2 regions of the Bulleidia sp. zg-1006 genome follow, and region 1 is predicted to be linked to the other one. Evidence: a T-box and tRNA genes for the amino acid it is inferred to sense, from the RefSeq annotation. Region 1 holds a T-box; the other holds one or more tRNA genes.
What was found. The T-box of region 1 lies ahead of tyrS (tyrosine--tRNA ligase). A T-box ahead of a tRNA ligase gene usually reads a tRNA of that ligase, here a tRNA-Tyr.

Region 1 (4,509 bases):
TCGGAAATCCATTTTACTTCTTCCACTTCAAAGCCATGTTTTTGCAGAGCTGAGGATAGTAAAGCTTCGATTTCACTAATTTGTTTCATAAGCCTCCATACACAATAGAAGGAGTGCCGAAGCACTCCTTTTCTTTCTATGACTATAGTCTACCTGTTTTATTCCAAAATAGCAAGCCCTCTAATGGTCTGTTTCACCATAAACTCCAGTATTGTCAAACATATGTGACAAAAAACTATCTAATACTTAAGTAGCCTTATTAAAATAATTTTCAATCATTTCATTTGACGTCTTAAATCCAATACTATTCTTGCTATATCTTTGAAACAATTTGTATATTCCTTTTTTGCTTTTGAATCTTCTTCCACTGTAAAACAACTCATGTCGCATTTATAATAAAACTTACCCAATTAATTCCACCCATAAAATTAGCTCATTCTTTGATTACTATTAGATTTTGGGCAAAAGGGATCTATTGAATAATAATTTCCATATATAACTTTTGCCCTAACATAACAAATCCCTTTTCCATATACGCATTCTTTAAATTTTTCACACGAATAGCACTCTGTATTTTTAAATAGTTCTCTATTTGGCTCAATTATATTCTTTAGATTAATTGAGTCCCAAATATCAAACAAACTGGATTTATATATGTTTCCGACTTTTAAGTCATTTCTAATAAGCCTTTCACAAATTCCAACAGTACCATCTGTAAAAACTACAATACCACTCTTCCCCCCCACTACAAGTTTGAATATCAGTGTAACGTTTGGATTGATTGAAAGAAATGGGTTTGAAATCAATTGGAGAATCTATTTAAATTCCACAATATAGTAGTTCTTCTTACCTTTTTTTAAAATCATAAATTCCTGATCAATCGCTTCCTCTTTGACCAAAATGCCATCAATCGCTTGAATTTTAATACCATTAATCGAAATAGAACCCTGTTGAATTAGTTGACGAGCATTCGATTTCGACTTACAAATTTCCGCTGCTACTAAAGCATCTAAGATACCAATACCACTATCCACTAATACCTTCTTAGCATCACTTAATCCCTCTTTTAATTCCGCCGAACTTAAAGTCATAAAATCACCTGAGAATAAAGTTTCTGAAATACGCAAAGCTTTCTCAAGACCTTCTTGTCCATGAACATAAGTTGTTAGTTCACTTGCTAAGGCTTTTTGTGCTTCTCTTCTTTCTGGTTCTGTTTCAACCAAGTGTGCCAAATGTTCAATTTCTTCTGGCGACTTTAGGCTTAATCGTTTCAGATAATCTACAATTGCATCATCTGGAGTATTCAGCCAGAATTGATAGAATTCATACGCATTCGTACGGCTTGGATCTAACCAAATATTCTTCCCTTCACTCTTACCAAACTTAGAACCATCACTTTTCGTGATTAGTGGTGAAGTAATTCCAAAGACCTCTGTATCATTGCCCTCTAGCTTCTTAATCAAATCCATGCCGGAAGTTAAATTACCCCATTGATCCGATCCACCAATTTGCACACGACAATTGTATTCCTTAAATAAATGATAGAAGTCAATGGCTTGTAAAATAGTGTAAGAAAATTCTAAGTAAGATAAGCCGGTGTTTACTCTTTTTTTAATTGTGTCTTTTTGTAGCATATAAGCGATATTGAATTGCTTACCAAAATCACGTAAAAAATCCAAGGTTGTCATCTTTTCCAACCAATCATTATTGTTTACCATCACGGCAGCGTTATCACCCTTAAAGTCAATAAACATTGCCAATTGGTGTTTAATACATTCCACATTGTGTAAAACATCCTCATGTCGCAATAATTTTCTTTCCGTTGTTGGACGTGGATCACCAATCATGCCAGTAAATCCCCCTGCTAAGGCTAGAACATGATGACCGGCCTTTTGGTAACGACGTAATAGCATAATCTGCTGTAAATGACCCACATGTAAAGAATCGGCTGTTGGATCAAAACCACAATAAACCGTTGTCGGCTTTTCTAATTGTTTCCGCAAAGCTTCTAAATCTGTGTAATCTTTAACTAATCCTCGCCATTGTAATTCTTCTAAAAAATTCATATTTTCTCCTTCTAGGGCATATAAAAAGCGCCCTTCATTCTAAGGACGCTATTGCGCGGTACCACCTTAGTTCATAGATTTATCTATGCCCTTAACTACCTTTAACGCAGGCTAACGATTTACCTTTTGAGATAAATAGCTCCAAGATGTATTCCCAATTCTTCCAAACAAGCTTTTTCACCGAACAAGCTCTCTCTACAATTCTTCCAAATGGTACTTCTTCTCTTCAACGCTTTTGGAGTATTTTAACAAAACCAAACAAGGTTTTCAATCTTTATTCTTTGGTTGATTGACGTGATGTAAATAAATAACTCAATTCAATCGAATCTTCACGATCTTCATTTTCATTTCTTTGTAGCATCTTGGTCATCATGCGCATAGATACAGCCCCTAAATCATAAGACGGAATCGAGAATGAGGATACCTGTGGACGCATAATAGTGTTGTATTTTGTATCTAAGATACAAACCACTTCCATATCCTCTGGGACTGAAATATTATTTTCTCTTGCAGCATTGATAATCGCCATAGCTTGTGAATCGCGATAGCCAATCATCAAATCATAACGATGATTCTTTAACCAATCCTTTAAAAAGCCATACGAAGTGCGGGTTCCGGCCGGTAAATTCAACTGACCATTAAATTCCTTACCCTTAGAAACAAAAGCCTTCTTTGCTCCTTGTAAGATATGCTGATATTGTTGTGGATTTTTGCGATCTTCTAAAATTGCAATATTTTCCTTACCTTCTTCAAGATACTTCATCACCAGTTCATAAATAGCTTTTTCAATATTTACATAAACTGAACATACATCTTTCGCTTCAATTTTGTTGCCAATCACAACGACAGGAATATTATAGCGATTTAAAGCAACCATATCACCGGCTCTTAATTTATCATTGAAAATAATCACCCCATCTACATGGGATTTAATAATATCTTCCACCACTGAATTCAAATCCGTAATACCATCTGTAATCGTATGCAACATAATGTTGTAATTATAAATCTTAGCGACATCGATTAAACCGTTGATAATTTGACCAGTATACGTGAAAGAAGCTTCTGGAACAACCAAACCAATTGTTGTTGTTTTCTGTAGAGCTAAGCCTTGCGCAATCGCATTTGGCTTATAACCTAGCTTTTCAACCGCATTTTCAACCCTTTCACGCGTTGGTGCTTTCACCACATTTGAACCATTGATAACACGAGATACCGTTGCTAAGGACACATTCGCTTCACGAGCGACATCATAAATTGTTACACGTTTCATATTCAAACCCTATTTCTTATCATTTATTTCATCTTGGATTTTATGCCAAATTGTTTCGCCAACTTCTTTAACCTTTGTAAAAGTATCTTGAACAAAATCACTTTGGATGACTTCTCTTGATTTATCAAAAATGATTTTAGCGCCTTCTTCCACTTTAGGCAGAACCTTTTTTCCAAATTGTTCTTTACCCTCTTTTGCCTTAGCTGATAAAGTTTTCCATTGTTCACTCGATTGAACGTCATCCCAAGTATTCGATAATTTTTGACGACTTTTACGCGCATGTTCTTTGATGTAAGCTAGCGTCTTTTGGAATTGTTCATTGTCGGCTATCTTTTTTTCTAAGTCTTCGACTTTTTGAAACGTTTCTTCCTTTAATTCCTTTGTGTTTTGTTTCATTTCTTCAAACAAATTCACTTCCCTTGGAACATCATCTTCCTCGAAAGATTCTGCTTTTTCTTCCTCTAACTGCTGTAACTTCTTTTTTAGGTCTTCAACCGTTTTTTCGATGTTTTCAAAAGAATCATCATAGTTTTCATTCTTATTTGTCATTTAAATCTCCCTCCTCTTTTTTCTTTTTCAAATTGTCACTAACCGCTTTACTTGCTTTTGATACAGCTGAAGATACCTTATCATGAATAGAATCTAAGCTCTTAGAATACTTAACAGTTGTGTCCAAAGGAGCTTGTACTTTTTCAAGACTTTCATCCACCAACTTCATTGTCGGTTCTAATTGGTTCACTGTTTTATTGATGGATTCTAATAAGGTAATCAACCGCTTTAAAACCATACAGATAAATACCAAAACCACTACCCCTAAAACAGGTAGTAATTTTGCACATACTAGTTGTAAATCATTCAATAATGCATCCATATAGTCTACCTCTATTTAATATTATAAAGATATTTGTAAACACTTTCAATTAAATGTAATGAAAATCATTAAAACATTTTCAAAGATTCAATTAAAAAAGAGGATACTCTGAACTGAACCCCAAAAGTTGACCATCAAACTAACTTTTGGAGCTGTACTTCATCTCATCCTCTTTAAATACCTTAATGCTTCATCGTTTTTTTAATAACCGTTGTGGAATCTTCTGCATCTTCCAGCTCATCATCAAATAAATTTAATTGCGGAAAAACACCACTTTCACTATCATACATTGTATCCCC
Region 2 (4,509 bases), 400 kb from region 1:
AAGATGACAGACAACCTCATTATGAGGTGTGCAGCTTTGAGTTTAAGCTTACAGATATTGATAAAGCTTTTGCACAGGCTTACGAAAATTCAAAATACTGTCATAAAAATTTTATTGTCGTTCCTATGAATAAAAAGAAAACAATATTGGATCGATATTCAGATTATTTTGGTAAATATCCAAGCATCGGATGTATTGCAGTAGAGCATCCGGAAGATGGTGGGAATTGGGAAATATTCCACAAAGCTAAGGCTAAAAAGGATGATGAATTAGTATTTAATCAAAGTTTAATAAAATTATCTATGAAAGAATTATAAGTTTTTAATCTGTATTGATGATACTTTATTTATGAAAGAAAAAGGAGTTTTTATTATGAGACACTTTTCCCATTTAAGCTATTACAAAAGATTAAGAATTGAAAACTTACTAAAGGAAAAGGTAAAACCATGTGAAATAGCTAAAATACTTAATGTACATAATTCAACGATTTATAGAGAACTAAAAAGAGGGAGATATATTCACTTGGATACCCACTTACAAGAGGTGGAGGGATATAGTCCAATTATCGCTGAAGAAAGTTATAGAAATAATTTAACAAACAAAGGAGTATCAATTAAGTTAGGAAAACATCATGAATTTGCCAAATATATAGAAGATAAAATAGTAAGAGAACATTATTCACCAAAAGCGGTTTTGGAAGAGATAAAAATGAAAAAATTGTTTCAAGAAGTGTCTATATGTACGACAACCATTTATAACTATATTAAAAAAGATATTTTTTCAAAATTAGAGATGAAGAAGCTTCCAATGCCGAGAAGAAAAAAGAAAAGAAAAATAGTACCAAGAAAATGGATAAATCTAAAAGGTACAACGATTGAAGAAAGAGATAAGTCAATTTTATCCAGAAAAGAGTTTGGTCATTGGGAAATGGATAGTGTGATAGGAAAAAGAAACAAGAAAGTGTCATTATTAGTTTTGACCGAAAGAAAAACCAGGATGGAGTTAATTTTTAAATTAAAAGAGAAAAATGCTAGTAATGTAGTTAAAATGGTCAATCGGATTGAAAGGAAATTAAAATCTAAATTCAGTAAGATATTCAAAACAATTACGGTGGACAACGGCATAGAATTCTCTTATTTCAATGAAATAGAAAAGTCGTGTTTGTATGCAGGTAAAAGGACTAAGCTTTACTATTGTCATCCTTATTCAAGCTTTGAAAGAGGGTCGAATGAGAATGCCAATAGATTAATCAGAAGATGGATACCGAAGTACACAGATTTCACAAATATTAGTGAAAAGAAAATTCGAGAAATAGAAAATTGGATTAATCATTATCCTAGGGAAATATTAAATTACGATACTTCGTTTCACGCTTATCAAAAAGAATTAGAAAAAATATAAGTCTCATAGCTTGTTTTCTAATAACTTGTTTTTAGTGTGTTTAAAAGTAGGATAAGCGTTTTAAAATAGCGTTAAAATCAGTTATTTATGAAAAAAGTTAGTTGAAAAATCGACTAACCAATTTTATAAAAATTTTTTCGCATTAAATCTTGACATTCTCAATTTTTCGATAAATATGAAAAAAATGTTGACGGATAGGTAGGGGCGTGTTAGTATAACTAAGCAGTAAATAGCTGTGGAGGTTTAGCTCAGTTGGGAGAGCATCTGCCTTACAAGCAGAGGGTCAGCGGTTCGAGCCCGTTAACCTCCACCATTTTTTTCTAAATGCCGACTTGGCTCAATTGGCAGAGCAATTGATTTGTAATCAATAGGTTGTAGGTTCGATTCCTATAGTCGGCACCATGTTGGAGGCGTAGCGAAGTGGCTAAACGCGGCAGACTGTAAATCTGCTCCCTATGGGTTCGGTGGTTCGAAACCACCCGCCTCCACCATTTTATTTGTTGTGTTTATCGCAATGATTTCGGATTGGGGCATAGCCAAGCGGTAAGGCAAGGGACTTTGACTCCCTCATGCGTGAGTTCGAATCTCGCTGCCCCAGCCTTTTCTTTATTTATATGACTCGGTAGCTCAGACGGTAGAGCAACTGACTTTTAATCAGTGGGTCGAGGGTTCGAGTCCCTTCCGAGTCACCTCTTATGCGCGTGTAGTTCAATGGTAGAACGGCAGCCTTCCAAGCTGCATACGTGAGTTCGATTCTCATCACGCGCTCTTATTTTAAAAGTCCCGGTGAAATGGGCTTTTTTGATTTCTTGACATACTTTTTGGCCATTAAATTTTGACATTCTTCAATCAATTTATTTAAAAAAATGACTAAGAGATAAACATCCCTAGTCGCTCTTTTTATTCTTTTGGTATTGCTCTTTAATCTTGTTGAAGGTTTGATTGCTTAAATCGTGCTCAATTTTATGTGCGTCGTGATAAGCAATATCCGGATCAACTCCTAATTGTTTAAAATAACCGGTCAACACAGTATTTCGTTCATGAATTTTTTCAGCAATCGCAAGACCTGTTTCCAATAATTCTAAAGAACCATCTTGGTTCATTTGAATATATCCATTTTCTCTTAATTTTTTCATAGCGATAGAAACACTCGCCTTGGAATATCCGGTTTCTTCCGCCACATCAATAGAATGACAAATACCTTTTCTTTCTTTAATCACTAAAATAGCTAATAGATAATCCTCACCCGATTCGTAAATAGACATTTAAACTCCTTTTCAACCATTATACCTGATTTTTAATTTCGAGGAATAACAATACTTTTGTAAGCCCTCTTTTAGTATTATGAACATTATAAATGTTTAGTGAAACAAAATAGAAATCATGGAGATGTAAAATACCAATAATAAAATGCCAAGGGAACGATGCTTTTCAAGTTAAAAGTACATTCTTGCTTGTATTTGCTTCGATAATATATAAAGTTGAAAACCGGTCTTTGTTAAATGTAGTCAATTTCTATATAATCCTAAATTTGACAGTTTTAAAAAGATAAAGATGAAAAAACGCTCTATTTAAGCCTTTTTTTCATCTTTTTTCTTTATTCAAAATGTAATAATATTTTAACTTTTGGTCTTCTTATTAATTTCATTTAAGCTTTTAAAACTCATAATCTCATAGTCAGTATTAAACTTAAAAACATCGTGTAATTTATCAGTTATTACTGTTCTAGTATAAGCAGGAATGTATTGTTTATTGCCTATCTCACATAATTGCATACTTCTTAAGGTTGTTATAATTTCTTTTGTGGTGTATTGAACTAAGTTTTTTTCAATAATCCTTTCAACTAACAATGCCATAAAGCAAGTTAAAAAGTGTGAGTATATTCTACTTTCTCTACTAAGATATACCGGTCGTGCTTTAAATTCACTTTTTAATATTCTAAAACTTTCTTCAATCTTCCATCTTTGACGATGTACTTGTAAGATAATCTTGATATTATCTTCTAAATTAGTGCTAATACAGTATAAACCATCCCATTTGCTTTCTTCAGCTATTTTTTCACTATTTAAGGATAGATGTTGTTCTTTTGCGGATACTCCATCTTCATTGGTATAGTCAATGGCTATTAATCGTTTAAAATCTGTTGCTTTTTGATGATTTCTTAATTTCTTATTACTTGAAATGACTGCTTCTGCTCTGATTATTTGTTTGGATCTAAGATGTTCCTGATAACCGGCGTATTCCGGCGAATAACTTACAATGATTCTTTCTTCAACACCATTTTCCTTAATCCATCTTTCTTTATAATAGATATGATAGTCATTTTCTAATTCTTTTATTTCTGATAATCGAAAAACTTTACCATCACCATCTCTTTTCCAACCACTATCTTCAAATACCCAATCTTTAATTACTTGTTTTGCCTTTTTAAGTGAATAAGTCATAATAAAACCACGATTAGTGATATCATTGAATTTCTTATTAGTACAACTATTTAAACCGGCATCACAACAGATAATCACTTTATCTAATCCATAGTCTTTAATAATTTTTTGTTCGATAGGTTTTAGAGAAGCTTGTTCGTTTTTATTGCCTTGAAAGATATCAAAAGCAAGGGGTAAACCATACTGATCTAAAAATAAGCCCATTTGCACAATCGGATTAGGTCGATGTTCTTTAGATAATCCATATTGTCTAATTCCTTTTTCTTCTTCAATTTCAAAAAAGTAGTTAGTACAATCATAATATAAGATAGATGAATTGCGTTTAAAGTTATTGTGGGTTGTTTGGTATAAACTTTCTTGAATAAAATCTTTGTATTCATACATTTTTTCTAAAGTACGATATACATCGTGTAAAGCGAAATTTGGGGCTTCAAAGAAATGCTTTGAAAACTCAAAAGTGGATAGTTTAGAACTGGGTGCTAAAATCCTACTCGCAACAAGATAACGCATAATTTGGTTTAAATCAAATTTGAATTGTCCTTCTTTTTTGATTTTATCACTAATCTTAGTTAAACCACAGTCCTTTAATATTTTTTGGATAAAGAAATAACCAATATGCACATGACGAATTGTTTTATGATTAATTCGATTAGCAGGTGCAAAA

Region 2: it encodes a tRNA-Tyr, which carries the amino acid that the T-box ahead of tyrS (tyrosine--tRNA ligase) is inferred to sense. The anticodon was not compared.

Annotation. Positions count from the first base shown of each region.
Region 1 is NZ_CP069178.1:615,776-620,284, reverse strand. Features, by position in the region: gene rimP (ribosome maturation factor RimP) at 1-89, opposite strand, end outside; gene JOS54_RS03105 (SPASM domain-containing protein) at 429-806, opposite strand; gene tyrS (tyrosine--tRNA ligase) at 816-2,066, opposite strand; T-box leader at 2,105-2,305, opposite strand; gene JOS54_RS03095 (LacI family DNA-binding transcriptional regulator) at 2,341-3,339, opposite strand; gene JOS54_RS03090 (hypothetical protein) at 3,349-3,888, opposite strand; gene JOS54_RS03085 (hypothetical protein) at 3,878-4,210, opposite strand; gene JOS54_RS03080 (hypothetical protein) at 4,393-4,509, opposite strand, start outside.
Region 2 is NZ_CP069178.1:220,095-224,603, forward strand. Features, by position in the region: gene JOS54_RS01090 (hypothetical protein) at 1-317, shown strand, start outside; gene JOS54_RS01095 (IS30 family transposase) at 373-1,401, shown strand; tRNA gene JOS54_RS01100 (tRNA-Val) at 1,639-1,714, shown strand; tRNA gene JOS54_RS01105 (tRNA-Thr) at 1,728-1,803, shown strand; tRNA gene JOS54_RS01110 (tRNA-Tyr) at 1,808-1,892, shown strand; tRNA gene JOS54_RS01115 (tRNA-Gln) at 1,928-1,999, shown strand; tRNA gene JOS54_RS01120 (tRNA-Lys) at 2,018-2,090, shown strand; tRNA gene JOS54_RS01125 (tRNA-Gly) at 2,099-2,169, shown strand; gene JOS54_RS01130 (metal-dependent transcriptional regulator) at 2,289-2,666, opposite strand; gene JOS54_RS01135 (IS1634 family transposase) at 3,021-4,509, opposite strand, start outside.